Regions from separate parts of the Siphonobacter sp. SORGH_AS_0500 genome, predicted to be linked through region 4. Evidence: riboswitches for the same ligand, from Rfam matches in the RefSeq annotation. Region 4 holds a riboswitch; each other region holds the start of a gene.

Region 1 (7,579 bases), 120 kb from region 4:
CCATTCAGCGAAAGCCATAGATTCCCGTCTTTGGCCTGCGAGATGTCACTAATATCACTGCTCTTCTCCCCTGCTTCGGGCTGAGGATGGTAACGCCTGAATTGCCCTTCCGTTTCAATAAACTCGTTCAAACCGTCCCTCGAAGAAATCCAGAGGGTTCCGTGACGATCTTTAAAAATGCTTTTGATGTAATTTCCGGCAATCGTATTGGTCTGAGCAGAAGAATGCCTGAAAACCTGAAAAGACGTTCCATTGAATCGATTCAGACCATCGCTGGTAGCAAACCACATCTGCCCCTGATTATCCTGTAGAATACTGTTTACCACTCCTAGCGACAAGCCGTCTTTAAGCGAATAATTTAGCACCCGACCTGAATGGGGCTCTTCCGCCCGCATTATTAAAGGCAAGAGCAACAGAATAACCAAGGCAAGTAAGCTCGTGAACGTTATGCGTCCTTCCCTGCCCCTCATTTGATATTTTTTATTACTTATCCGTATCATCTAAACGAAGACTTTCGGCAATGACCGAAGTAAGTCCGAGAAAAAATAGCCTTAAAATTAAGCAATTTTATGTAGAATGATCGTAAGAACTCTGGATGGGCTAGCTTACCTTCTTATTCCCAATCAATTAGACTTAGGAAGCAACCATTGAATGGAATAAACTCACTGGCAAACAAAATACACTAAGTAATTTACGCTATTAATAAAGACATAATTACTTACTAGATGAATTAGATTGTTTCTTATAAATAGTAACAATTTGAATCTTCAATTCATTAAACGATACTGGTAAACTGTATATTATATAAATCAGGGGTTTTACATTTAGTCATCGTTATCTAAGTATTTACAATTAAACCTTAAATAAGATAAACGTTATGTTTTTGGCTTACCTAGATAATTTTTAGGCAGATTTAAGAAACTGTTTAGAATCGTTGAATCCTATCCTTATGCCGTGGTTGGTGTCTCACCAACCACTGTTTGCGAGCAAAGCGAAGGAGCTTATGACTTTTTGCGGCCTTATTTGATCTTGGGGAAATTGCTTCCCCGGATTTCATCCGGGGCTATTCGTAATTGAACCCCGGAGGGGTTATCCGTGTTTAACCCCTCCGGGGTTGTTGTTTATGTCGTGGTTGGTGAGACACCAGTCATGGTATGGAAAGCTAGACGCGACTTGATTACGTCTCTACGAAAAAATGATGATACATACTGAAAGTAATGGCTCTCGACAAAAGCAGACCTAAAGCAGAGCTTTTCCACACTAAATCCGACTAAAAACAATACAAGGGAGGCTTTCTATGGGATAGAAAACCTCCCTTGCATTTGTATTCAATTCTGCTGCAAGCAGTATTACTTGGCTCCTTTTTTCAACTGATCCAATTTATGAGCATATTCAAACTCAAAATCAGTACCTTTCGTCATTGTTGCTGCTTTCTGAGCCGATTCAATAGCTTCTTTTTTCTTTCCTAATTTGGAGTAGATTTGAGCTTTCAGGGAATGAATCCAGAAGGCGTTAGGGTTTACTGCCAGCGTTTTGTCCGCGTAGGTGATGGCATCTTCCAGCTTGTAATTCACTTCATTGAAATAACCCGCTGCGGCCTGGTAGGGAGGATTACTTCCCTTCAGTTCCTTTTCCAGGTAAACAATGATTTTCTCCTGGTTATCCGCCACAATCTTCACGGGGACTTTTACATTTTCCCAACGAATATTCAGCGTTAAAGACGAGCTGGTAATGTCATTTAAATCAATCGTAAACGTTTCGTAATTTTCTTTGGAAACAACGGGCTTAACGGTAACTTTTGCTACGTCTTTCGCCGCATCAAAAAACTGCTCGCCCTTGCTTTGAAGGCCACTGTTCAGAATAACCGTCCAACTGTCTTTTCCGGGAATGGTGTATAAGCTATACGCACCCGCCGCCACTTTCTGACCGCCGAAGATAACGTCCTCACCAAACGTGATTTTCGTCAAAGCATTGGCTCCGGTTCTCCAGCTTTTACCGTAAGGGATCATTTCACCGAATACTTTACGACCTCTCATCGAAGGACGAGAATATTCCAGCTCGATTTTAGACGTAGCAAATTGTTGGGTCAGGCTGATTTTAGGGCTTGCAGAAGGTAACTTCATATCCTGAGCCATCGCCGCTGTTGATAATAAACAGGCACTGGCCAGACAGATAATAACTTTTTTCATAATGAATTAAAAGATGTTTTGCAATCAAGAAATGAAACCGACGTCAGCTCATTCGTCCGCAAATTACATCCAGTAACTTCCAGAAAAAAATGCTTGAGCATCACCAGGAGCAGGTGAAAGTGCTATTTCATTCTTCGTCCATAAGCTAGAAAATCATTGATGCCCTATAAAATCTGCATAAAAACGACCATTGTTTTTTTAGCTACTTTGACTAATTTGGCCAATTGCCAAAGCGAAAGTTTTAACAAGCCATCCCATGCATTTGAATAAAAATATCCTATCACAAATTCAGTCCATTATTGCCAATGCCCAGCAAAAAGCCATACGTAGTGTGGACTTTGAGCGAGTGCTGATGTACTGGCATATTGGAAAAGTAATAGTTGAGGAAGAGCAGCAGGGCGAAGACCGGGCTACTTACGGGACCTTTTTGATAAAATCCATATCCGATACTTTTCAACCCCAATTTGGGACCGGATTTTCGGTGCGACAGTTAGAGATGAATCGGCAGTTTTACCGTACGTTCCCAATTACGAACGCACTGCGTTCGCAATTCAGTTGGACTCATTACAGGTTACTTATTCGTATTGATAATCAAGACAAAAGAGAATTTTATATAGCAGAAGCTGAAAAAAACAATTGGACGGCAAGGCAACTCGAACGCCAGATCAACAGTCAGTTATTTGAGCGACTTTTGTTGAGCAATGACGTACAGGCCGTTTTGGCCGTAGCCCGAAATGAAAAACAACCCACCGATGCCAAAGAGATCATTAAAGACCCAATGGTGCTGGAGTTTTTAGGGCTTAAAAGAGAAGCATCGTATTACGAAAAAGACCTGGAAACGGCTATCATTACCCACTTGCAGGATTTTATTTTAGAACTGGGTAATGGCTTTGCTTTTGTAGCCCGGCAAAAAAGAATCCATATCGACGGGGATGAGTATTTTGTGGATTTGGTATTTTACAACCGCTTGTTGCAATGTTTCATAGTGATTGAAATAAAGACTCAAAAACTCACGCACCAGGATTTAGGGCAATTGCAGATGTACGTAAATTATTATGACCGCTACGAAAAACAGGAATTTGAAAACCCCACCATCGGCATTTTGCTTTGCACCGATAAAAATGATGCAATGGTCAAAATATCTTTGCCTGAAAGTAACAAAACCATCATTACCAGTAAATACCAACTCTATTTACCTACCGAGCAGCAACTGCTGGAAGAAGTGAAGAAAGAAATCGAAAAATTGGATAACATTTGATTAGCAATACGAGCTTACCCCAGACCAGCACCAACGAAGAACCCTTTGAATAGAACAATTAACTATTGCTTTCGGGAAGCAAATTCAGCCTGATTGCGAGGGTGAAATAGCTCTGTCTGGCTCTGGAGAAAAAAATATTACATGTTCATGGCTTTGTTCCCTAAATGTGGGTTATAGCTCTGAAATAACGGGTACACAAGATTTTATCGACATGTACTATCCTTTAGTTTTAGAAAAATGAGGCATCGAATTGTGATTTCTGGAGGACCGGGGGCGGGGAAAACTACCTTAATTGACGCTTTGCAGAAACAGGGGTATGCCACTTCCGCAGAAGTTTCCCGTCGGTTAATTCGCCAGCAAGTGGAGCTTCAATCTGACTTAGTTCCCTGGAAAAATCTGGAAGGCTTTGCCCGGCTGGCTCTGGAGGCCATGATTAGGGATTTCGAAAACAGTCCTTCCGAGCTAACCTTTTTTGATCGCGGCATTCCTGATATCATTGCTTACCTGAAAGTTGGCGGCTTACCGGTCTCCAAAGATTTCCTGACAGCTGCTCGGCGTTATCGGTACCATAACCAGATAGTTATGACGCCGCCCTGGCTGGAAATTTACGTAAACGACGACGAACGCTGGCAAAGTTTTCAGGAAGCACAGGAGCTTTATCAGGCCATCGCCAGCGTTTACAAAACCTGCGGGTATGAGTTACTGGAATTATCCAAAGGTCCAGTAAATGAGCGAGTTACTTTCGTCACCTCTGCTCTGACAGGACTTCTTTCCGTTGAAGCCTTTCCCGCCCGTTAATTCTTCGTAGATTTGCCCCTTCATTCATACATGAAGGTATGCCTCCTGTATAAAGGAAGGTATTTAAAAGGGAATTCGGTGTAAACCCGAAACAGTCTCCGCTGCTGTAAATTCCAGTTGAGTTGAATGAGTTTTGAGTATAGAGTTTTGTGTTGATTCTGCCAAATGCCAGACTAACTCAAAACCCAAAACTCAAAACCCTACACACAAAACTTCCAAACACACATCCACTGAGCCTAGCTTGGGAAGGAGTTTGGGAGGGAATGAGTCAGAAGACCTGCCTTGATGGTTAACCCCCGACAGCTTTCGGATGAAAAGCTGGTACGAACCATGATGCATTATTCTATTTTTTCCAGCCGGAAAACAATGACCCGGTGGGCTTTCGGTTTGCTCATTAGCCTGGGCTGCATGGCAGGCTTTACGCAATGCAGTACTACTTCTTCCGTCTCTGAACAAGGCGACATTTCAGTTAAACAGGATTACTTTCCCGAAAAAGTAAAACTTAGCCACGCCAGAGGCTTCCGCATTCAATACCGACCCAACTATAAGGTAGTCGATATTCTCAGTCCCTTTGAAAAATCCACGGATACCGCTCGTTACATCCTCTTGCAACGCGGTACGCCCCGGCCCAAAGGGTATGCAGATCGGCAGATTATTGAAATTCCCCTCCGAACCATGGTCGGGATGTCTTCACTCCACATTGGTTTGCTGAGTTTTCTCTCGGCAGAAGACGTATTAATTGGACTGGGCGATTTGAAATACGTATCATCACCCAAAGTCATTGAACGGATTAATGAAAAGAAAATTACGCAGGTCGGTAAAGATCAGACGCTTAACGAAGAGGTTCTGGTAGCATTAAAACCCGATCTGGTGATGACCGTAGGGCAACCTAATGCCCGCATGGATCGGTACCAGACCCTGAACGCAGCAGGCGTGCCGGTGTTAATCAACTCCGAATGGGTAGAAAATACGCCGCTGGGACGGGCAGAATGGGTAAAACTGATGGCGGCTTTGCTGAATAAAGAAGCATTGGTTAATCAGAAATTCGCTGAGGTTGAAAAGGAATACAAACGCCTGGCGGGCCTGACTAAAAACCTAAAAAACAAGCCCAGCATTATCACGGGTACGAGTTATAAAGATGCCTGGTATGTTCCGAACGGAGATAGCTATATGGCTCAGTTTTTTCGGGACGCGGGCACTACCTATCACTGGGACAAAGTCAAGGCAACGGGAAGCTTACCTCTCAATTTTGAAGCCGTTTATCCCATTGGTTTGAAAGCGGATTACTGGTTGAATGTCGGCATTAGCGGTCGCGATACGAAGAAAGACATTCTTGATAAAGATAGCCGTTACGGAGATTTTAAGGCTTTCAAAACGGGTCAACTCTATAACTATAGCAAACGGACCAATGCTCGTGGATCGAATGATTACTGGGAGTCGGGAGCGGTTAATCCGCATCTGATTTTATCCGACCTGATTAAGATTCTGCACCCGGAGCTTTTACCCGATTACGAGCTGTATTACTACAAAAAACTGCAATGACCCGACCGCTGTTATTCAGCCTGCTGATTCTGCTGAGCGTGGTGTGTTTCTTAGTAAACCTTACGCTTGGTTCGGTATCGATTCCAGCCAGGGAAGTGGCCCGTATTCTCTTTACCCAACAATCTGAACAAACGGCCTGGCTTTTCATTATTGAAAAAATTCGTTTGCCTAAAGCCCTTACCGCCGTATTGGTGGGCTGGGGACTGTCAGTAAGTGGGTTACAAATGCAAACCTTATTCCGAAACCCACTCGCGGGACCTTCGGAACTGGGCATTACCGCCGGGGCTGGGCTGGGGGTGGCAGCTATTATGTTAGGTAGCGGAAGTGTAACGAGTTTATATGCCATTCGTCAGTTAGGGATTTCAGGCAGTTGGCTGATTGTATTCATGGCCTCGCTGGGTTCGGCGATGGTGTTATTGCTAGTCTTGTCAATTGCTGGACGGATACGTGATCATGTCGTCTTGCTCATTGTTGGTGTGATGGTGGGAACCATCACGATTTCCATCATTAGCATCTGGCAGTATTTCAGTCAACCCGAACAATTGCAGGAATACCTGCTCTGGACGTTTGGCTCGCTGGGCGGTGTGGTAGATTATCATCTGCTTGTGCTTTCTACCGTGGTGATTTTCGGATTAATACTCGCCTTTGCTTCGTCCAAGGCTTTAAATAGTTTATTACTCGGCGAAGCGTATGCCCGTAGTATGGGCTTAACCGTAGGCCGGGCCCGCACCATCATTCTGGCCAGTACCAGCATTCTGACGGGAAGTATCACAGCCTTTTGCGGACCCATCGGCTTTATTGGGATTGCCGTACCACACTTAACTCGCTCGTTGCTGGGCACTTCTAATCACCGCATTCTCATCCCGGCCAGTGGATTAATCGGTAGTATCTTAATGCTGGTTTGCGATAGCATTGCTCAGTTACCCGGCACCCAGTCGGTTTTACCGATCAATGTTGTTACTTCTTTGCTTGGGGCTCCGGTCGTGATTTGGATGATTGTTAGTCGTCATAACCTCAGAGCTTCTTTCTCATGAGTGCAGACCTGTTATTACATACCCGTCACTTAAGCATCGGTTATGGCAATCATCGGGTGGCGGGACCCTTATCCGTTCAGCTCAAGGCAGGGCAACTCGTGTGTTTACTCGGGCCCAATGGAGCCGGGAAATCCACGCTCATGCGAACCCTTTCGGGCTTACAAAATGCCTTAGAGGGGGACGTATATCTAGGAGATAAACGACTTCCTCATATTCCGCCGACTGAACTGGCTAAAAAATTAAGTCTGGTCTTAACCGAACGGGTCGAAGCGGGTCATTTAACCGTTGGTGAACTGGTCGCTCTGGGTCGGACGCCTTATACCAACTGGCTCGGAAGCTTAACTTCAGTAGACCAGGAACGAGTTCAATGGGCTCTGGCACTAACGGGCACTCAGTCGTTCATAAACAGACGCTTACCTCAGTTAAGCGATGGCGAGCGTCAAAAAGTAATGCTGGCTCGTGCTCTGGCTCAGGACACGGATTTGATTTTACTGGATGAACCCACGGCTCATCTCGATTTACCCAGCCGCGTGGAACTGATGCGGTTGTTACACGAACTGGCCCGACAAACCCGGAAAGCTATTTTGCTCTCTACGCACGAACTGGACCTGGCCCTTCAGGCAGCGGATGAATTATGGCTTTTGGGAGCTAAAGGAGAATTTGAGCACGGCGTTCCCGAAGATTTAGTCCTCAACGGGTCCTTCGAGCGAACGTTCGCTGCTTCTGGTTTTGCGTTTGACCGTACCACCGGAACGTTT
Region 2 (7,579 bases), on a different contig from region 4:
ACTTTGCAAGTTTCGTGTATTTCCGGAAAGAAGCGGAAACTTTATTCGGCTTTCTTTTTGAAGAGGGAAAAACACCAGCCTACCGTAAAGGCGACCACGCAACCCAGCATAACTTCAGAGGTGCGTAATAAGGCAATTTGAAGAGCATCCTGCCAGGAGGCTTGCTGGAAGATGGCGGGCGTCATGACCGCAATAACTGTCGACGGAGCCAGTTTCCAACTGGAAGGATATTTCTTGATAATCGTACTCATGAAGATCGCAACGGCAATGGCGAGGAAAAGCGAGTAGATATTGACACCCGTCAGAACAATAAAAACAATACCAATCAGACAACCGCTAATAGTATTAATAATCCTAGAAATGGTATTACGGCGAAGATCGCCAAAATCGGGTTCAGAAACGATGGCAACGGAGATCAAAGCCCATTCTTTTTTCTCAATATGCAGTAGATCAAGCAGGATCCAGGTAATGGCAGCCCCGAGTAGAATCCGGGAAGCGTATAAAAAAGCAACCTTTTTCAGGTCAAATTGGGCAATAATAGCTTTTTCTATTTCAATAAGTCGGCGTTTGGGGTTGATCAGCGTTCTTGACATCATAGCAATCATATAAACTTTTGAAGGGAAGTGTATTTCGTGGCTTTGTATATTATTAACGCAGAAAAGCTCGATTCAGTTTTCTATAAATTTGTATTATTCTAATAATCTACGCAATCTTTTAAATAGATTTACAAAATAGCCTGTCAGCATTTTACTAATCTGCGTCCTCGCTTAACGCCGCCAGCCGCTTATCTTTGACCGCCATCTTCATGATTAACGCATGCCTTATTTAGTATTAGACCTTGAAATGACCGGCGGTGAACCCGGCTGGAATGAGATTATTCAAATCGGTGCCGTTTTATGCGACGACCAGTGGAATGAGTTAGGAACGTATCTAACGAACGTTTACCCGGAAAATGAAGAAGCATTTTCGGAATATTCGGCTCGCATTCACGGCCTGAGTCTGGATGATCTGGAGGATGCTCCCATGATTTACGACGTCATTCCCGAATTTGAAGAATGGATTCTGGAAAAGCTGGGCCGCTTGCGGGGACGGACGCAAACGGTTGATAATTCGCAATACCTGCGGGACGTTATCATCAGCGGTCAGTCGGTAATCAACGATATTAACTTTCTGCGTTTTGCCTATCGGGAGGAAAAGCTGAAATGGCCGTTTTCCAATAAGTTACTGGATTTACATACACTAGGTTACTTTACGTTCGAAGTGCTGAAAGCCAACGGAAAACCCACGCCCAAGTCGCTAAGCTTGAAAGCCATTGCGGGTTATTTTGGGCTGGAACGCGAAGATGCGGAATTTCATAATGCCCTGGAAGACGCTCAGCTAACCACGCAATCGTTCAAGAACGTTTTTGCCCTGGCGAAGAAGTTCAAAATACAGGAGTAATAAAAAAAACGCTCTTTCGGGTTTTGAAAGGGTAGAGACGCGACTTTATCGCGTCTGGGTAAGAGGCGGTTATTGTTGCTGATTGGGATTATAAATCCCTGTCAGATAGCTTTCGAATTACAAATCCGAAAGAGCGAAGGTCTCTTCGTTGGGGAGAATCATGAAGGAAGTTATGGGACTGTCATCCAGAGCGAAGCGAAGAACCTCGGTGGAGGATGTGGCCTTACCTATCATTAGTAACTGCTAGGATTTACTTGCAAAACTGTGTGATAGTGACTGCCGTTTAATCCGAAGTTTTGGTTTTGAAAGGGTAAAGACGCGATTTTATCGCGTCTGGGTAAGAGGCAGTTTTTGTTACCTCTGTATAACTTCCATTTCCCGGCAGACGCGATGAAGTCGCGTCTCTACTTATGAACTGTGAGAACAATAAAAAAACTAGCCCTGAAATAACTCAGGGCTAGTTGGCCTTCCTCCCTTACAAAACAAATGTCTGACTCGTAGCCGGAACGTGTACGGTAAAGCTTTTTTGCTGAACCGTTGTAGTAACGAGTACCTGATAATCTCCGGGTTGATTTAATCCTGAAAGGCTAAACTTCCCGTTCGCATCCGTTAAGGCTGCCACTTCGGCAAACGCTCCCGGCCCTGACTGAATCAGAATGGTCGCGTCCGAAATGGGTTGATTTTGCTGAGTTACCAGCTGTCCTTCAATGGTCATGAACCTAAGGCTTTCCAGTTTTGAATGTTATCATATACCGCCTGCACAATGCGGGTAGCTGAGTTCCCCGAGCTGTGCCCGTTCGTGTGAATGCCTACTGCATATCGACTTTCGCCCACTTTCACCCACACGGGGCAACCGCTTTGTCCGCCCGCCGTATCAATCTGATAAGTAATGACCCGGGCCGAAACCGACGAGGCTTTCTGAGCCATCCACCACAGCTGATTACCTCCTTTGTCGCCGGGGTAACCACCAACGTTTAAAGCATTCGCTTTGAGATAATTATCATCTCGTATCGCAAAACCAAAATACCCAACGGTATCGCCAAGGCGGGCATTGGCAGGAAGGATAATGGCTCCGTAATCGTTATTACGGTTCTTGCTTTGCGTCCAGCCCGTCACACTTCTAAAATCAGTAGCAATAACTGAGCCATAGGGGCGGGAGGCATCATTTAATCCGGCTATTACTTCAATACTTTTCGCCCAGCCTCCATGCTCGTGCATGAATACGCAGTGACCTGCTGTAATGACTGTTCGCGGACCAACCAGATAGCCCGAACCAATCCAGCGGCTACCATCCTGAGCGGTCATTCGTAAAGCCACAATAGCTCGCCAGGGGTAAGTCGTGGTGGCTGTGATTCGTACACGTTCATCCGGGTAAATCACTACTTCCGACAGCAGTTCTTCTTCGGGGTAACTGGCATAATAGGCATCTTTCAGGGGTTCCTGCTGACCTGTCAGGCTACCGGATTCCTCCGTACTAAAGGCAGATTCTTTGAGATTATTGGAGCTGGCGGTTTCATCATCATCCTGAGCTGTGCGACCGGGGAAGTAACCCTCTACTTTTTCGAGTGTATCTTCAGTTACTTGAGGAGCTTCGAGCGTGAGTGTTTCACCCTGAAAAGGGTCATTGGAAAGAATGGAGGTGCCATTTTTAGTAGCCATTTTCTGAAATTGGTTTAGGTTGAACAAGCGTTTACCTGATTAGTAAGGTGTGACAAAGGTTCAGCTAAAATGGATTTCAGGAAATACCACAATTCAGTGATTCCATGTGAATGAATAGAGCTTGCCGCGATTTTTATTAAAGGTGTGAAATAGAAAAAGCCGACCCTTTTTACAGAGTCGGCTTTTTCTAAGCATTTGTTCTTAAGCTTCCAGAGCAGCTACTCCGGGAAGCGTTTTGCCTTCCATGTATTCCAACAGAGCACCACCACCAGTAGAAACGTAGCTTACGCGATCACCGTAACCCGCGTTATTAACCGCAGCGGCAGAATCACCACCACCAATGAGGGAGAAGGCTCCGTTTTCTTCCGTTGCTTTCACTACGGCTTCTGCAATGGCGTTCGTTCCAACGGCGAAGTTCGAGAATTCGAATACGCCCATCGGACCATTCCAGAGGATTGTTTTCGATTGTTCTATAATTTCCGTGAATACGGCAATCGACTGATGTCCAATGTCCAGACCTTCCCAGCCTTCAGGAATCTGACCGGAAGGAACCGTCGTTTTGGAAGCATCATTCGAGAATTTATCGGCCATAACTGTATCCAGAGGCATAACTAGGTTTACACCTTTTTCTTTCGCTTTCTCAATCAGTTCCAGAGCCAGCTCCATTTTGTCATCTTCGTGAATGGAGTTACCAATCTGACCACCCAGAGCTTTCGTGAAGGTATACGTCATACCACCACCTAAGATGAGGTTATCAACTTTATCGAGCAGTTTTTCGATCACCAGAATTTTATCGGAAATCTTAGCACCACCCATAATGGCCGTGTAAGGACGCTCTACGTTATCCAGAATGCGTTGAGCATTATCCAGCTCGGCCTGCATAACATAACCGCTTACTTTATCCGTGAAGAACTGACCGATAACCGCCGTAGAAGCGTGAGCACGGTGAGCCGTTCCAAAGGCATCGTTTACCCAAACGTCACCCAGTTTAGATAATTTTTCGGCGAAAGCTACGTCCCCTTTTTCTTCTTCTTTGTAGAAACGAAGGTTTTCGAGTAACAGAATTTCACCGGGTTGCAGAGATGCTGCCAGGTCAATGGCCTGCTGTCCAATGGCATCATCCGCAAATTTCACGGGACGGTTGAAGATAACAGACAGGGCGTTTACTAAGTGCTTAAGCGAATACTTTTCAGTAGGTCCATCTTTCGGACGGCCCAGGTGAGACATCAGGATAACCGAACCGCCGTCGTTAAGAATTTTTTGAATCGTCGGAATGGTTGCTTTGATACGGGTATCATCGGTGATTTCGTAACGGTCATTCAGGGGAACGTTGAAATCAACGCGGACAAGAGCCTTTTTTCCGGCGAAATTGTACTGGTTCAGCGTCTTCATCAGTAAGAATCAGATGTTTAAATGAGTAATGATTTGACAACTCTTATTATACGTGTTGATGAGTCGGTCGAGAAAGGAACAAAATTATACATTCGGCCAAACTTCCCTAAACTTCCCTTCTTTTTAGCCTTTAAGTGATAATTTAGATTTGATAAGTTATATTTTTGCTTCTTTAGTTTATCTTTTGCCAAGTAAAAAAGCTCTGTTCCTCTTCATCTTTATTATAACGGCAGAACCGGAAAAGGGTTTAATCCTTTATATTTGCCCCGTTCTTTGTAACGCCCGTCAATCGGATGGTTGGTTTCATTAGCAGATCTTCGCTGCTAAAGGAATGAAAAAGGAATCGTGTGAAAATCACGAGCAGACGTGCTACTGTAAGTATCTGTTTCGAACCTCGAAACAAGTGCATCCCAGATTTCCCATTGTTCCCTGAGGAATGAGAAGGGGGGAGTCGCATGATACAAGCCAGGAGACTTGCCAGCCTTCTCAATGGTCATACCTTCACGCATAGGGTCTGATTCACGCATTGATTTTACAAATTTCTGATTACCCAACTCTGCTCACTGCTAGTCCCGAAACTGGCAGGTTTGCGGTTGTGCCTGAATTGTGCTGATTTCGAAACCAACGAAGTCGGGCCGGGAAAGCTATACCCTTATCGCAGAGGCATTAACTCCGTCATTCGCGTGAACGGATGACGGCTCGTACGTTACTAATGCGGAATCAGTGATTCGTAACAATTCACCGTTTTTGGCGGGTTGGGTGTTTCGAAGGCGTTTTGATAAACCCTTTTTAACACAAAAACACATGGTTACTCACAACCTGGGCTACCCCCGCGTGGGCAGCAAACGCGAACTGAAATGGGCCTGCGAACAATTTTGGGCAGGAAAGATTTCGAAAGACGAACTTCTGTGGGCGGGTCGGCAAATTCGCCGACAAAACTGGCAGACGCAATTACAGGCAGGTCTGCAATGGATTCCTTCCAATGACTTTTCCTATTACGATCAGGTGCTGGATACTGCATTAATGGTGGGAGCCGTGCCCGAAAGGTATCAGGCGGTTATTGATGGAAAAAACAATCGGGAACTGGAGATTTACTTCGCCATGGCTCGCGGAATCCAGAAGGCCGAGCTGGACATAAAGGCGATGGAAATGACGAAGTGGTTTGATACCAACTACCATTACATCGTTCCCGAATTTTTGAAAGATCAGCAGTTTAAACGGTATTCCGATAAGGTCATTCACGACTTCGAAGATGCCAAGCAGATGGGTATTCTTACCAAGCCCGTCATTCTGGGGCCGGTTTCATTTCTGTTATTGGGTAAGGAAAAAGAAGAAGGTTTCCACCGAATTGATCTGCTCAATCGGTTATTACCCGTTTATATTGACGTATTACGCGAACTGAGTTACCGGGGGGCAACCTGGATACAGCTTGACGAACCTTGCCTGACGCTCGATTTGTCAGCTAATGAAAAAATCGCTTTTCAGCAGGCGTACCAGGCTATTCAAAAAGCATTACCTCAGGTTCAGCTTCTGGTGGCGACTTACTTCGAAAAACTAGGTGACAATCAGTCTTTGGCCCTGCAATTACCCGTTTCTGCTTTACATATTGACCTGGTGCGTGGATCGGGACAATTAACCTCCATTCTGGCGGATCACGAATTCGTTACTTCCACTAAAATCCTTTCGCTCGGCGTAGTGGATGGGCGTAATGTCTGGAAAAATGATTTCAGCCAGTCGTTGCAATTGCTGAATGAAGCCATTGCCAAGCTAGGCAAAGCCCGTGTCTGGGTGGCTCCGTCCTGTTCGTTATTGCATGCTCCTTACGATCTGGATTTAGAGAAAAACGAAGCGGTACTGACACCGGAAATCAAAAACTGGATGGCATTTGCTAAACAGAAATTGCAGGAAGTAACCACGCTGGGTCAGTTAATCGAAGGCGAAAATCTGGAGCTATTAGCAGAAAATCAGCAGGCCATAGAAAGCCGAAGGACGAGCTCGCTGATTCATAAACCAATTGTAAAATCCCGCGTGCAAGCGGTTCAACCCAGCGATTTCGAACGGAAGCAAGCCTTTACGATTCGTCAGAAAATTCAGGAAGCAAGCCTTCAGTTACCGCTGTTTCCCACCACTACAATTGGCTCTTTCCCCCAAACCGAAGAGGTTCGTCAATGGCGGGCGAAGTACAAAAAAGGCGATGTTACCAAAGCAGAGTATGAGGCTTTTGTGGAGGGAGAGATCGAAAAATCCATTCGTTGGCAGGAAGAAGTCGGGCTTGATGTATTGGTTCACGGTGAATTCGAGCGAAACGACATGGTTGAATATTTTGGCGAACAGCTTTCGGGTTATGTGTTTACTCAATTGGGCTGGGTACAGAGTTACGGAAGCCGTTGCGTAAAACCGCCCATTATTTACGGAGATGTCGAACGACCTGAAGCCATGACGGTTCGCTGGACGACGTTTGCTCAATCCAAAACGGCTCAATTAATGAAAGGCATGCTGACGGGACCAGTAACGATTCTGCAATGGTCGTTTGTGCGGGATGACCAGCCGCGTAGGGATACGGCTTTTCAGATCGCTTTGGCTATTCGGGATGAAGTGCTGGATCTGGAAAAAGCAGGAATCAAAGTCATCCAGATTGACGAACCTGCCATTCGCGAAGGCTTACCCTTACGCAAAGCCGACTGGGGCACTTACCTGACCTGGGCCGTGGATGCGTTCCGACTCAGTGCCGCCGGCGTTACCAATCAAACGCAGATTCATACCCACATGTGCTACTCGGAATTTAATGACATTATCGAGGCTATCGCCCGCATGGATGCCGATGTCATTACCATCGAAACGTCGCGTTCGCAGATGGAGTTACTCGATGCGTTTTCGAACTTCCAGTACCCGAATGAAATCGGACCGGGAGTGTATGACATTCATTCTCCCCGTGTACCCAGCGTGGAAGAAATGGCACATTTGCTGGAAAAAGCACTTCGAACCATTCCAGCTCGTAACTTGTGGGTCAATCCCGATTGCGGACTAAAAACCCGCCATTGGGTCGAAACTGATCAGGCTCTACGCCACATGGTCGCTGCCGCTAAAC
Region 3 (7,579 bases), on a different contig from region 4:
GTATTTGTTCAATCTGGGCAAGTATCAGTATCTCTATCTGCCATTCGACATTTTTAATTCAGAACATGACATTAAAATGTTCGAGACTATCCTCACTCGCAAAGAATTGCTGAAGTGAGTAATAGGGTTAGTACAAAAATTTAATTTGAGGTCGGTGGGTTGCTACCGACCTTTTTGCGTTTTTACTAATAAGTACCTCATAACTTGATCAACAGTGACTAATAATCCTTTGGAAGTACTCGAAGCTCGTCTGAACCCGCTGCGTCAGGAATTAATCGACCATTCCGTTTACAATCACATCAACTCGCTGGAGGCTTTACAGCTTTTTACCCAAAGCCACGTTTTTGCTGTCTGGGACTTCATGTCTCTGCTAAAGGCTCTGCAACGGCAGCTTACCTGCGTACAAGTGCCCTGGTTACCCGCTGCATCCGGGTCGACGGCGTATCTAATTAATGAAATCGTTACTGGTGAAGAAAGCGATGTAGATCAGCATGGCGTTCGGATGAGCCATTACGAGTTATACCTCCGGGCGATGAAAGAGCTAGAGGCGGATACATCGGTCATTGAGCAATTTGTTGCAGACCTGCGAGCGGGCCAATCGGTGAGGGAAGCTCTGGAAAATGCTGATATTCCCGCCGGAGCGAAGGCTTTTGTGAGTTATACGTTTTCAGTAATTGAGCGAAATCGTCCGCATGAAATTGCGGCGGCCTTTACCTATGGTCGCGAAGACTTGATTCCCGAATTATTCATTGAACTGGTTCGTAACCTGAACGCCCGATTCCCTAATCAACTCGATACATTCCGCTATTACCTGGAGCGTCACATCGAAGTAGACGGTGGGCATCATGGCCATTTGGCGGAAGAAATGGTTCGTGAATTGTGTGGCAATGACGCTCAAAAATGGGAAGAGACCATTTCTACGGCGGAGGAGTCGATCCGCCAAAGAATTTACCTCTGGAATTCGATTACCAGTTGCTTAAACGGAGGAGCTTTAGTTAATTCGTAAAATTTTTAATTAATTAAAGCGTTGATCTATATTCATAGCAGTTACTAAAAAAGCGTAAGTTTTTAATTAAAAAGTTATATAATTAATAAAAATTATTCATTTGTAGTAACGATTGGAGTGACCATAAACATAACAACGAGTCTTTACCTATTTTCCTAAAGTATGAACAGTTATCAAATCCAGGAGACCCCTGAAGTCTTTGACGTGGTTATCGTTGGGTCTGGAGCAGGCGGCGGTATGGCGGCTTATCAGCTATCCAAAGCGGGTGCCAAAGTTTGCTTACTGGAAGCTGGAGGTTACTATGACCCGGCTGATCCCAAGTATATCACTCAACTAAAGAATCCCTGGGAGTCTCCTCGTCGTGGGGCCAGCACTACGCGTCCTTTCGGTGATTTTGACGCCGCCTGGGGAGGCTGGCAGCTCGAAGGTGAGCCTTACTCTGCTGCTCCCGGAACAGAATTTCACTGGTTCAGAAGCCGGATGCTGGGTGGGCGTACCAACCACTGGGGCCGTATTTCCCTTCGTTTTGGTCCCGACGATTTTCGTCGCGGCAGCATGACGGGTATCGGGGATGACTGGCCAATTACGTACGACGACGTATCGCCCTATTACGATAAGGTAGATAAACTCCTGGGAATTTTTGGCTCAAAAGAAGGGCTTCGCAACGAACCCGACGGCCATTTCTTACCCCCACCAAAACCCCGTTTGCACGAGTTAATGCTGAAAAAAGCGGGTAAGAATCTGGGTATCCCGGTTATTCCTTCCCGTCTGGCGATTCTGACAAAAGCGATTAATAACGAACGTGGGCAGTGTTTTTACTGCTCGCAGTGCGGTCGGGCCTGTCAGGTTTACGCGGATTTTTCTTCGTCTTCCTGTCTTTGTAAACCTGCCGTTAAAACGGGTAACACAAGGCTGATCAACGGAGCGATGGTTCGCGAAGTATTAACCGACCAGAAAACCGGACTTTGCACGGGCGTTTCGTACGTCGATACCGCAACTTTACAGGAAAAAACGGTTCGGGCTAAAATTGTGGTGGTGGCGGCTAGTGCCTGTGAATCGGCCCGTCTGTTACTGAACTCCAAGTCGGCCCGGTTCCCAAATGGGCTGGCTAACTCCAGCGGAGTGATTGGTAAATACCTGAACGACTCCACCGGAGCCAGCCGCTCAGCCTTCGTTCCAGCTTTGATGAACCGGAAACGTTACAACGAAGACGGGGTAGGTGGAATGCACGTATACACGCCCTGGTGGCTAGATAACAAAAAACTGGACTTCCCTCGGGGGTATCACATTGAATACGGCGGGGGCATGGGCATGCCCAGCTACGGGTTTGGCATGGGCATTCAGGGCATGAACGGTAAGTATGCCTATGGCGATGGAAAAACGCAACCCGCAGGTGGATATGGATCACGTCTGAAAGAAGATGTACGTCGCTTCTACGGAGCTTACGTGGGCATGGCGGGTCGTGGAGAACCTATACCTTTGGAAAGTAACTATTGCGAAATCGACCCCAATAATGTCGATAAATACGGTATTCCGACGCTTCGTTTTCACTACAAATGGTCTGAAAACGAGGTTAAGCAGGCGAAACACATGCAGGATACCTTCGAGGAAATAATCCACGAAATGGGCGGTATTGCTCTGGGCTCCAAACCGGGTAAAGAGCAAAACTACGGATTAGAGGCTCCCGGAAAGATCATTCACGAAATCGGAACGGTACGCATGGGCAGCGATCCCAAAAAATCAGCTCTGAATTCTTTCATGCAGGGCCACGATGTCAAAAACCTGTTCGTAGTAGACGCCGCTCCTTTCGTAACGCAAGGCGACAAAAACGTAACCTGGACCATCCTAGCCATGTCCATGCGAACCAGTGATTACATCATTGATGAAGTGAAGAAGAAGAATCTGTAAAAGAGTTGTCTGTTTTCTGTTTACCATTTTCAGTGATGGCTACCATTCAACGTTTTGAGGATTTGAAAATTTGGCAAAAAGCTCGCTTGTATTCTCTGTCTATTTTTGAATTAACTGGGAGTGGGGAGTTTTATGCAGACTATGACCATCGCAGGCAAATCAGACGGTCGGCAGATTCTGTAATGGATAATATTGCAGAAGGTTTTGGAAGAGGAAGTCGAGGTGAATTTATTCAATTTCTGGGTATTGCTAAGGGCTCATTAACGGAAGTAAAATCACAGCTATACAGAGCTCTGGATCGTAAATATCTTTCATTACAAGCTTTTGAAAAGACTTATGAAGAAGCCGATGAGCTGGGAAAAATGATTGCTGGATTTATTTCCTACCTATCCAGAACACAGATTAAAGGAAGTAAGTATAAGCAAGTTTCTGAGAAAAGCGAAGTAAAGGAGCCTGAGATAAATTACGAAAATTGGTTCGAATCAACTGTAAACAGAAAACAGTTAACTGAAAACTGAACAAAATGAAACGTCGCGATACACTTAAGTCGATTGCCTTGGGGTCGTTGGGCATGGCTACGGTTCCTTCTACGGATCTGATAGCGGCTCCGCCCGAAAAACCGCTGGTGGTGCCCGGCGGACGGCAGAAATCGGAAGCCATCCGGGATGCCAAACTCATGGCTGATAAGTTCTTTACACCTCAGGAAATGAAAACCCTCACCGTTTTGTGCGACATTATTCTTCCGGCGGACGAGAAGTCGGGCAGTGCCTCGCAAGCGGGTGTACCGGCTTTCATTGAATTTATGGTGAAAGATCAACCCGTACACCAGATTCCTCTTCGTGGAGGGCTGGCCTGGTTAGATAATGAAAGCCGAAAACGCTTCAGCAAGAAATTTGTGGAGCTTACAAAAGCTCAGCAGATAGAAATCGTGGATGACATTGCCTATCCTGAACAAGCGAAACCTCAGTTCTCCCAAGGCGTTGCGTTCTTTAACAAAATGCGGGACATGACCTTAACCGGTTTTTATACCACCCGCATAGGCTTCAACGATTTGGGTTACGTAGGAAATACTCCCAACAACTGGGAAGGAGTGCCCGAAGAGGTACTGAAGCAATACGGCCTGAGTTATGAGTAATGGGGTTTGAGAAGGTTAGAATTAGGTGTGAGAAGTTTGATTTAGTTTGAGAAAGTAAGATAAATGAGAGGTTTTCATCAAACTCCTCACACCTAATTCTAACTTCTTCTAACTAAATTAAATCTCTCAAACTACTGCTAACCTTCTCAAACGTAGTAGAACGAAAGGTATACTTAATGCTGATTCGGTAAAAGACCGGGTCAGCATTAAGTATTTTTTATACTTTTGCCCACGTTTTAGGTTTCAGCAGAAACTCTGTTGAATGAAAAGGGAACACCGGTGTAAATCCGGGGCTATCCCCGTAGCTGTAAGTTTTAATGAGTTTAGAGTGGTAAGTTTTGAGTTTAGGGTTAAGATTGTAAAGTTGACAGCCTTCATAACTCAAAACACTAAACTCCAAACTCAAACACAACTTCCAAAAGCCACTGTACACACGTATGGGAAGGTGGGGGTTGAGATGAAACGAGCCAGAAGACCTGCCTGAAATGGTATACTTTTCGAGCTTTCGGGTGAAAAGCCGTGAATGAATTTCAACGCACTGGATGGTAACACCCAGCCGGATTTCTATTCACTTTTCTACGAAAGACTCCTTACTTAATCATTAGTGGAGTCATGAACACATTTACCAGAATTACCTTTCTTCTCCTGATTACAACTTTGCAGGTCTGGGCTCAAAAACCGGATACCCAACTGGAAGAAGTAACCATCACCGCCAATCGTACCGGACAAAAATTATCCCAAACGGGTAAAGTAGTTACCGTTCTTACCGATTCAACTTTACAAAAATACGCTACTCAATCGCTTGGCGAGTTATTAACCCGTCAGGCCGGGGTTATGATCGTTGGGGCTCAGGGGCCGCTGGGAACCAATCAGACCGTCTCATTACGCGGAGCCGGTGGAGGAAACACCCTGATTTTACTCGATGGCTTACCCATCTATGATCCCTCTCAGATTAATAACACGTTTGATCTCAATCTGCTTTCGGTTGGGGAATGCGAACGAATTGAGATCATTCGGGGAGCTCAGTCTACCCTGTACGGTTCGGATGCGGTAGCTGGGGTAATTAACATTTTTACTAAAAAAGAAGGGTATCGACCCATCGGAGGCCATGCCACCGTTCAGGCCGGAAGTTATGGTACTTTCCGGGGAACCGTCGGTGTGAATGGAGCTTCAAAAGTAGGTTACTTCAATGCTCAATATACCCGATTGCGTTCCGATGGATTTTCGGCGGCATATGATGCGAAAGGAAATCAGAACTTTGATAACGATGGTTTCTGGCAGGATAACGTTCTCTTAAACGGCGGTATTAATCTTTCTCCCAATCTAATCTGGAAGGTACGGGGCCTGTATTCGGGGTATAAAAATGAAATTGACGCCGGAGCCCTAACCGATGATCCCAGCTATAATTACCGTAACACCTTCAAACTGGCCGGAACAGGGATAGATTATAGTTATGCTTCTGGAAAACTGACGGCAAATTATGCGTTCTCGGCTTTCCAACGTAATTCTGTTCAGGACAAGTCCACGTTTGAGGGAAATAGTCATTTTGCAGAAATCTATAATAGCTGGCGGACTACTAGCTGGTTAACTCTCGTTACCGGGGTTGATCTGCGGACTCAGAATACAGCTCAAACCAATCCTTATGCTCCACCTTTAGAGAAAAATCTAGCGAAAACAACTTTATTCAGTGCGTATGCCACGGCTTTGATTCGAACCGATTCCAGCTTTGCTCTGGAACTGGGCGGACGCTATAACCATCATTCCCTATACGGTAGTAACGCAACTTATTCCATCAATCCTTCTTATCTTTTAAGCAATCAGGTAAAATTCTTTGCTAACCTTTCCAGTGGATTCCGGGCCCCAAGCTTGTATCAGTTGTATTCGCCGTATGGTAACAAAGATTTGAAGCCCGAAATGAGTCGTTCGCTGGAGGCTGGTGTTCAGTTATTTGCTACGGATAAACGATCATTTATACGAGCTCTTTATTTCGATCGGGCTATTAAAGACGTGATTGCTTTTCAGTCATTAAGCGTTGAACCTTACGGTAAGTACGTGAATTATAGTCGTCAGAATGATCATGGGCTGGAATTTGAAGTATCGAGTCGCTTTAAAAATTTAGTGGTTTCGGGTAATTTAACGTATGTAACGGGTCGGGTGACTCAAACGGTTAATGGTCGAGACTCCAGCTCATTTAATCTCTTCCGAATTCCGAAGTGCATGGGAAATACAACCATTGGTTATCAGTTCACGAAACACTTTTTTAGTTCTTTGTCAATGCGGAGTGTGGGTAATCGTCAAGATAAAGTATATGGTCTAGGCATTGTGAATCTTAATGCATACACGACGCTTGACGCTTATGCCGAATATCAGTTCAATGCTTTCGTCAAACTATACGGTGACGTTCGTAACCTTACGGATAAGCAGTATTTTGAGGTTTACGGGTATAACACCCGTCGGCGTAATTTCAACATAGGCTTAAAGTTTGATTTTTAGCAGATTAGATAATCGATCCTATGTCCTTCGAAGAAAGAGTACAATATAAAATTGACCATAAAACCAAGCCTTTAGGAGCTTTAGGCCAGTTGGAAACTCTGGCATTCCGCATGGCCTGTATACAGCAAACCGAAACGCCAGAGTTACGAAAAGCCGCCCTGGTAGTCTTCGCGGCAGATCACGGCATTGCTCAGGAAGGGGTAAGTGCGTATCCCGCAGAAGTAACTTATCAGATGGTGCTCAATTTTCTGGCGGGTGGAGCCGCTATTAACGTATTCTGCCGCCAGAATGAGCTGGAGTTATACGTGGTTGATGCGGGTGTGAATGCCGAATTCTCAGAAGAAACACAATTGATTCACGCCAAAGCTGGTTACGGTACAAATAGTTACTTGAAAGGGCCAGCGATGAGTTCAGAACAGCTTCGGTTTTGTCTGGAGAAAGGAGCCATGATTGTGAATGAACTGCACGATAAAGGCTCCAATGTGATTGGTTTTGGGGAAATGGGAATCGGTAATACGTCTTCATCGAGTGTATTGATGAGCATGGCTACTGGCCTTCCCATTGAAAGTTGCGTAGGGAAAGGGACTGGCGTTAATCCCGAACAATTACAACGAAAAGTAACGGTTCTGAAGGAAGCCATCCGGGTAAATGGGAGTTGCAGTGACCCTTACCAAATGCTTCAAACGTACGGTGGGTTTGAAATTGCTCAAATGGTGGGAGCCATTCGGGCGGCCCGTTCGAGAAAAATGATAATCTTAGTCGACGGATTTATTTCTACCGTTGCTCTGCTGATTGCCAGCCAGATGCAGCCTGATGTACTGGAAAATGCGATTTATTGTCATCAGTCGGCTGAACAGGGACATCGCCTTCTGCTTGATTTTTTGCGAGCGAAGCCGCTTCTTCGTATGAACTTACGGTTGGGAGAAGGCACGGGCTGTGCGTTGGCATATCCTTTATTGAAAAGTGCAGTAGCTTTCCTGAATCAGATGTCCACCTTTAACGAAGCAGGCATTTCTTCGCACAAGAATGATACATGA
Region 4 (7,579 bases):
TGCCGGGAAGGCTGCGGAGTAACGGTAGAAGACCTTACCATTTCTTGAAAATGAAAAACACCGCAATTACTAAAAAGACAAACCCAACGGCATGGTTCCAGGCCAGTCGATCCGTTTTAAACAGATATACCGTCATCAGTGTAAACACCGTCAGGGAGACTACTTCCTGAATGATCTTCAATTGGAAGAGAGAAAAGGGCCCTCCCGTCTCGTCCGAGCCAATACGGTTGGCTGGCACCTGAAATACGTATTCGAAGAAGGCTAAGCCCCAGCTCAGGGCAATGATGCCGAATAAAGATAGTTTCGCCAGTTGGGGCCATTGCTTTACCTGCAAATGTCCGTACCAGGCCAGCGTCATAAAGGCATTTGAAATGGTTAATAGAGCAATACAAGCTAATCCTTTCATGGTTCAAGTTTTGAGTTTGTATACTGAACTCTTTTTCTCAGCCATCCGCCAGCGGAAATGCGTATTTTAATTCATTTTTAAGCTCGCCATTTCTACGTTATCACTACTAACCAGCTAACTATCAAACCATTAACATCCTTACCAAACGTTTATTACTAAGACAAAAGGCCTTCCCCAATGGGAAAGGCCTTTTCATACTCAAAACAAGCAGTACTTTAAAACTGAAGGGCATACCGTAACGAAACACTCCGACCGGGCATGTTATAACCGCGTTTTTCGTAGTAGTTTTCGTCCGTTAGGTTATTGAGTAACAAAGTCAGCGTGTGCTTTTTCTCAAGCGTATACGCAGCCACCAGATCAACCACCATGAATGGCGTATACTCAATTTCCGGATTCAAGGCATCTGTATAATCAATATCGCGGCGGGTACCGACGTAACGGCCCGTTAATCGCAGACGCAGGTTTTTACGGTTATCAAATTCTAGTCCGTAATTGACATTGGTTTTCGCCACATTGGCAATCATCCGTTCCGTCCGGGATTCATCCGTTCCGACAATTACCTCCTGAGCTTTGAACATCGTTGTCAGGTTACCAAAAAGACGAAGGGCGTGTTTCTGATTATAACCAAAGTCATAACCCGCCTCCGCTTCCAGACCGTTTATATCCGAATCGGCGGCATTAATAAACGTAGTTCTCGAAACAATCACATCCCCATTGCCAAACGGCTCATTTACCGTCCGTACGACGCGGGCAATGCGGTTTTTCACCTGGGTAGAGAAATACGTTGCATTAGCGTAGAAACCCTGATGCTGGTAGTCCACCCCCACATCCCAGCTCCAGCTACTTTCATTCGCTAAGTCAGGGTTTCCGCTGGTTACGGCAATTTTCCCGGCGGTGGTTCGGGCTTCGGAATACCCCGCTACATTGTAAGCATCGGGGGTTACAAAGGCACGCCCTACAGTCGCTTTGATTCTTAAATGCTGAGGCAACTGATAGGTCACCCCCAGGTTAGGACTCAGGAAGGGATTGGTTTTCTTCCCCGCCCGGTACGACGTTAATAAAGGGGTTTGCTTGACATCAAAAGTAATCTGATCCCAACGCAGGCCGGGTTGGATCGTTAGTTTATCAACGTTCAGCGTTGCCTGGGCGTAAAAAGCCGAAGAAATCAGAGCATAATCGGGCTGCGTGGGAGCACGCTCGGTTGTGGCATCACTCCAGCGGCGACCCTGCGTCGAGGCATTGGTATAATCATAACCCAGCACCAGCGAATGCTGTCCTAACTTCCACACATCTTTCACCTGTAAACCCGACCAGGCATTTGCCGTGCGATTCGAGCGGTAAGGGATGACGGGTTTACCGGAAGCATTCAGGGTATAGTTATTATTCGCCTCATCGGCAGTAAACACCTTCAGACTAGGCTGGTGAGCACCGATTTGTCCGGTTAAGGAAGCTTCCAGCGAAGCCCGCTCGACATCCTTACTACTGGCTTCCGTAATTCCGTAAGCAATGTCACCGGGGGATTGAACATTGCGAGCCTGGAATCTTTCGCCGCGAACGTCTACCCGCCAGTTTTCCGCAATCTGGTATCCTAATCGCAACGCTCCTGAGTAATACTGTAATTGGGTGTAAGGCCGCGTCTGACCATCGTCACGACGATCATCTACTTCTTCACTCGTACCCTTGGCGTAATACTTCACGGCGTTTTTAAAACCGAACGCATTTCGTAGCCAGTTGTCTTTCCCGATTTTGTAATCTTTTCCCCGTTCAAAATAAGCGAAGGATAAATCGTAATCGAGTTTGCTGGTCAGGTTACCCCCCGAAGAAAAGCCAGCCTGAAGCGTTTGAAAACTACCATATTCGGCAAAAGCGTTTCCGGTAGGCGTTCCTTTCGAACGACGGGTAATCACGTTAATCACCCCTCCCATGGCCTGTGAACCGTACAAAGCCGAAGCAGGACCTTTCAGAACTTCAATGTGGTCGATGGCCGATAACTGAATCGTGGAAAGATTCGTCGCTCCCGCCGGACGACCGTCAATGAGTAATAACGTCCGCTGATTCAAACCCGAAAACTGCGGACGGAACCCACGGATTCCCACCCCCGAGGAAAGATTCGGATACTGAATTACCTGTACGCCCGCCGTTTTTTTAACTAGGTCAGTCAGATCGTTTGCAGGGGTTAAGTCCAGATCCGCCCGATTAATCAGTTTTAACGTTTGGGGAATGCGATCCAGTCGGGTTTCGGAACGGGTAGCCGTTACCACCACCGGATTAAGATTGCGGCTGGAATCAGCCGGAGTTTGAGCTAAAGCCTGGTGAGCCAGCAGAGCCAGTCCCAGCGAATAAGGCGTAAAACGCATGTAAAAATATATAAAATGAAAAAGGGGAAAAAAGTGCTAAGGATTACTGAAAAGATTCGTAAAGGGTTACGAATCCAATGAGGATGGAGAAAATACCTACGGCATAATTGATGATTACCAGGGCTTTTTCGGCCCGCTGCACGACCTGCTTCAGCGAAAAAGCCAGAATGCAACCGTACAAAGTCATCGCTACGATAATGCCGAGGCTTTGCAGAATAATAATCCAAACGGCGGTGCTGGCATCTTTGGCCGCCAGGGTCAAGGCTACGGTACAGGCTCCTCCCGTTCCGGCCAATCCGTGGATCATGCCTACTCCGAAGGAACGGCTGATTTTGGCCTCTTCCGGCGTTTGAATGGGTGCCGGAACAAAATTTCGCCGGATGGCTACTACCCCCAGCCAGATCATTAAAGGGCCCACCAGAAACTCCACGTAGGAAGCCACCTCTTCCGAGATCTGGGATTTCAGCAGCAGAATCAGGCAGGCAAAGAGAATCAGCGTAAAGGAATGCCCTAAAGCCCAGTGCGAAGACCGCCAGATGACTCGCCAAAGCTGGCCTTTTTTTCTTTCACTGGCCAACACGGAAACGGCAGCCATATGATCGGGTTCAAAGGAATGTTGTATGCCCAACACCAGCGAATCGAGTAATAAAGGATTGATCATTTGTTTCCCTTTTGAGTGTATACACGGGAAACAGGACAGAGGTGGAAACACCTCCTAAGCATGTGAAGCCTCCTGCCTTTCTTCCCGAAAGCATGAATGGTATGTTTAACAGGCAGGTCTTCTGGCTCTTTCCACTCCAAACGCCTTCCCCCAGCACGCTGGAGTGGCATTAATGTTTAGAGTTTACTTAGTTGTCCGTTTTTAGTTTGCCGTTTTCAGTTAGTAGTAAACTAATTGAAAACCGTAAACGGCAAACTGTAAACTAAGTAGAAATTACAGCAGCGGGTACTGCTCCGGGATTGCACCGGATTCCCTTTTAAGCTTCTTCTGACGGGCAGAAAAGGCACCAATTGAGCCGCGAAAGTACGATTATTTTTAACGTTCAGACCTCACCTGGAAAATTTATTATTGAACGTAAGTCCATAAACGGCTGAATTATACCCTACTTTTGTTCCTTCATTCAAGTTCTTTACTTCATTTTTCCACGGAAAAAGGTTCTGCTTAACTGCAGATTAATAGGGAATCGTGTGCAAATCACGAACTGTCGTGCAACTGTAAGTTCCGCTCCGTTTTCTGTTTTCAATTTTCTGTTTTCAGTGGTCATTAACTGAAAACGGCAAACTAAAAACGGACAACTGAGTAAACTCCTTGACAATAAAGCCACTGTGTCGTTAGGATATGGGAAGGCGTTTGGGAGGGGACGAGTCAGGAGACCTGCCTTTATTCTTAGCTGATCATGCTTTCACGGGTTAGAGCGTCGTCAAAGGGGAGTTTATGGATGGTAGGCACAGCCGTGCATGCACCGTCGCGTCTATACGTAAACTCTACTGACTTCTTCTGTTTCCCTGGTTCCTGATTGACTGGAAGGTAAGCCGAGAGCTTTTAACCTTTTTTGTTAAAAGTTATGCTCCCCACTTCTACTTCACGATTGAGTAGTAAAATCATTTTATCTACCCTGGCATTTATCCTTAGCGTCTGGCTAAAGAGTTACGCTCAACAAAAAAACGGTTCACTCGAAGGCCGCGTTGAAACCGAGAATCAAGAACCCTTACCCGGCATTTCCATTCGCCTGGAGGCCACTACTTTTGGCGTTACCACGGATGCCGAGGGTAGTTTTCAGCTACTAAACATTCCTACCGGTACTTATACGTTAACCGTCAGCGGGGTAGGTTATGAAGCACATCAAACTCAGGTAACGGTGAAAGCCGGCGAACGTCTGCCACTACGTTATCAGCTCAATCAAAAAACGCACGAGCTCTCGTTAGTAACCATTACCAGTCAGCGAAACCGTTCGTTTTCAGCCCTTAACAAAATCGACGTTCCCATTCGTGATTTGCCTTTGTCAGTCAGCTCAGTTACGGTCAAAACCATCGAACAACGCGGCATTGACGATCTGGGCGATGCCATGAAAAATACCACGGGTGTGCGTTCCAATAATACCTACGGTGGTTTTCAACACTTTACCATTCGGGGTTTCAGCAACTTTGTGTTATTGGTGGATGGTGTTCGCGATGAGCGGCATAACATCTCCACCAGTGCACCCAACACCAACCTCGCCAATGTGGAACGGATCGAAGTTTTAAAAGGCCCTGCTTCGGTGCTTTTTGGGCACTCGGCTTTAGGGGGTATCATTAACATCGTTCGTAAACAACCCACGGCTGATTTCAGAGCCAATTTTTCGACCAGCTACGGGAGCTTTAATACCCGCCGCATGCGGGCCGGAGCAGGTGGTTCCATCAACACCCAACTTCGTTACCGCATGGATTTTGGCGTGTCTAATACCGACGGATTTCGGCAGGCGGGTGTGGCTACCAATAATGCGTACGTAGCTTTGGAATACACGCCCACCAGCAAAGATTACTTTTATCTTGCCGTGGGAGCCAACAAGGATGTTTACCGAACCGATTCAGGCATTCCAGTACTGGCAGGTGGGGCTCTGGTACCCGGCATGGATATCACGACTCGCTATAATGATCCTGCTGATTTTCTAAAACACACACGGACGGATTTCCAGCTTCGTTACGTGCGGGAGTTAACGCCTCACCTGAAACTCTCGAATCAACTTTCGTATTCGGATGATAACATTGACTATTTCTCAACGGAAGAGTTAAGCCTCAATTCCCGACTCGATTCCATTACCCGCTCGTTCCCCTATTACTTCAATCACCTGACCAAACCCCTCCAAAACCAGTTGGAGTTAACCTATGACTGGAATACAGGCAAAATTTCGCAGAAAGTATTGTTGGGCTATTCGCTGAACTATCTGGACCGAAAAACGTACAACGGTACAATTGATGGGCCCGGCAAGTTTGCTAAAATTCCAGTTGTCAACCCTATCGAAAACCAAGGCTACCTCAACTATTATGATACTTACTACCGGGCTACGATAGAAACGGTTCACGGCATTTATCTACAGGATTTCATCCGTTTTTCCGAGAAAATCAAAGCCTTAGTCGGATTACGTTACGACCTCTTCAAAGGAGATTATTATACCGATCAGGTGGATCGGGAACGTCACGTCACCTCTTACGGGGCCACCTCAACCATTGCCCGTAATGCCCTGACGTATCGACTAGGGCTGGTGTATCAACCCATTGAACCATTATCGGTATACGCTTCTTATTCAACTTACTTCAAGCCTTCCCGTCGCGTGGCTCCCAACGGCGAGACCTTCGATCCCGAAACGGGTTATCAGGCGGAAGTGGGTTCCCGACTGGAATTATCTTCCAGGTTTTCGGCCAATGCCTCCATTTACTACATGCGGAAAGATAATCAGGTGGAAAGTTTGTCCGGTGGTATCTTCAAACGCATAGGTTCGGCAGAATCGAAAGGGGTTGAAATAGAAGCTCAGGGTAATCCAGTCGCCGGACTTGATCTTACGGCAGGTTATACCTTCACGCAGGCTCAATATTTACCTTTTGCCAGTGCCGAGGTAAATCCCGTTGCCGGAAACGCGGCTATTCTCGCTCCCAAACACTTGGTGAATGCCTGGATTAATTACACCATTCAGCAAACGACTTTGAAAGGCTTAAATGCCGGAGCAGGCTTTAACTTCCAGAGCAAGGCCTTCGCGAACGCTGCCAATACGTACCAATTACCCGCTTACAAAACGGTTGATGCGGCCCTGGGTTACCAGATGAGCCGGGTAGATATTCGGGCCAATGTGAATAACCTGTTCAACGAACGTTACTTTACAAACGTAATTCTAACCCGGCAGTTTTATCCCGGAGCTACCCGACATTACCTACTCACGATTAGTTATCAACTCTAAACTCTTAAGCCGCTGGTCTGAAAATCAGCGGTTTTTACCATGTTCTGTGAAAAGATTTACTAAAGCGGTACGGCTGATTCATCGGTATCTCGGGTTTGCCCTAAGCCTGATTTTTCTCATCTGGTTTCTGTCGGGAATCATGATGATGTACGTGTCGTATCCCACCCTAAAATCCCATCAGAAGTTTCAGCAAACGGCCAAGATAGATTGGAGTACCTGTCTGCTTACTCCAGCAGAAGTTCTTGATAAAACAGGGCTCAGTGATTCTATCAAATCTATCCGTCTGGGCATGGTATTGAATCGTCCGGTCTACCGGATCATTACTTTACAAAACCGTCACCTGAGTCTTTACGCTGATTCCGCTACCGTTCTACCCTACGGGAATGAAGCCTTAGCCCGTAAATTAGCCCAAAACTGGACAAAAGCGGAAGTCAGGCAAGTCGAAAAGCTAACCCAAATTGACCAGTGGATGGCTGCCCACCGCTACCAGGGCTATCTGCCTGAAGTGTATCGACTGAAAATGAACGACGGTGCGTATATCTACGTTTCCCCTTTTTCAAATGAAGTCGTGCAAAGTGTTACGGCTCGTCAACGCTTCCTGGCCTGGCTGGGCCCCATTCCGCACTGGATCTATCCGACTTTTTTGATTCGGCAGCGGCCCGTCTGGAGTCAGGTAGTCATCTGGATTTCGGTAATGGGCTGCATGATGTGCCTGGCTGGCATTGGGATGGGGTTCCTTCGTTTTACACGAAAAAATCCTGATTCACTGGCTTTTAGTCCTTACAAAAAACGCTGGTTTCGCTGGCATCATTATACCGGATTTATCTTTGGCTTTTTCGCTTTCACCTGGGTTCTGAGCGGATTGTTTTCCATGAGTCCCTGGA

What was found. A riboswitch is a leader RNA that binds a small molecule or an ion and turns the genes downstream of it on or off. The one in region 4 is predicted to bind cobalamin.
Region 1: another riboswitch for cobalamin. It lies ahead of QE357_RS24205 (ABC transporter substrate-binding protein); the one in region 4 lies ahead of QE357_RS24610 (TonB-dependent receptor).
Region 2: another riboswitch for cobalamin. It lies ahead of metE (5-methyltetrahydropteroyltriglutamate--homocysteine S-methyltransferase); the one in region 4 lies ahead of QE357_RS24610 (TonB-dependent receptor).
Region 3: another riboswitch for cobalamin. It lies ahead of QE357_RS15860 (TonB-dependent receptor domain-containing protein); the one in region 4 lies ahead of QE357_RS24610 (TonB-dependent receptor).

The regions. Positions count from the first base shown of each region.
Region 1 is NZ_JAVIYT010000008.1:225,442-233,020, reverse strand. It holds gene QE357_RS24225 (two-component regulator propeller domain-containing protein) at 1-470, opposite strand, end outside; gene QE357_RS24220 (DUF2911 domain-containing protein) at 1,350-2,189, opposite strand; gene QE357_RS24215 (PDDEXK nuclease domain-containing protein) at 2,446-3,447, shown strand; gene QE357_RS24210 (AAA family ATPase) at 3,685-4,245, shown strand; cobalamin riboswitch at 4,263-4,545, shown strand; gene QE357_RS24205 (ABC transporter substrate-binding protein) at 4,531-5,787, shown strand; gene QE357_RS24200 (iron ABC transporter permease) at 5,784-6,821, shown strand; gene QE357_RS24195 (ABC transporter ATP-binding protein) at 6,818-7,579, shown strand, end outside.
Region 2 is NZ_JAVIYT010000001.1:2,167,684-2,175,262, forward strand. It holds gene QE357_RS09110 (FUSC family protein) at 42-596, opposite strand; gene QE357_RS09115 (PolC-type DNA polymerase III) at 817-1,440, shown strand; gene QE357_RS09120 (carboxypeptidase-like regulatory domain-containing protein) at 1,916-2,155, opposite strand; gene QE357_RS09125 (trypsin-like serine protease) at 2,152-3,099, opposite strand; gene QE357_RS09130 (phosphoglycerate kinase) at 3,301-4,491, opposite strand; cobalamin riboswitch at 4,773-4,988, shown strand; gene metE (5-methyltetrahydropteroyltriglutamate--homocysteine S-methyltransferase) at 5,296-7,579, shown strand, end outside.
Region 3 is NZ_JAVIYT010000001.1:3,701,763-3,709,341, reverse strand. It holds gene QE357_RS15885 (YcxB family protein) at 1-118, shown strand, start outside; gene QE357_RS15880 (DUF3050 domain-containing protein) at 215-1,006, shown strand; gene QE357_RS15875 (GMC oxidoreductase) at 1,169-2,914, shown strand; gene QE357_RS15870 (four helix bundle protein) at 2,950-3,432, shown strand; gene QE357_RS15865 (gluconate 2-dehydrogenase subunit 3 family protein) at 3,438-4,049, shown strand; cobalamin riboswitch at 4,271-4,548, shown strand; gene QE357_RS15860 (TonB-dependent receptor domain-containing protein) at 4,662-6,542, shown strand; gene cobT (nicotinate-nucleotide--dimethylbenzimidazole phosphoribosyltransferase) at 6,563-7,579, shown strand; gene QE357_RS15850 (adenosylcobinamide-GDP ribazoletransferase) at 7,569-7,579, shown strand, end outside.
Region 4 is NZ_JAVIYT010000008.1:343,587-351,165, reverse strand. It holds gene QE357_RS24630 (MFS transporter) at 1-41, opposite strand, end outside; gene QE357_RS24625 (DMT family protein) at 35-406, opposite strand; gene QE357_RS24620 (TonB-dependent receptor) at 622-2,763, opposite strand; gene QE357_RS24615 (cytochrome c biogenesis protein CcdA) at 2,807-3,424, opposite strand; cobalamin riboswitch at 3,518-3,790, opposite strand; cobalamin riboswitch at 3,900-4,161, shown strand; gene QE357_RS24610 (TonB-dependent receptor) at 4,329-6,695, shown strand; gene QE357_RS24605 (PepSY domain-containing protein) at 6,742-7,579, shown strand, end outside.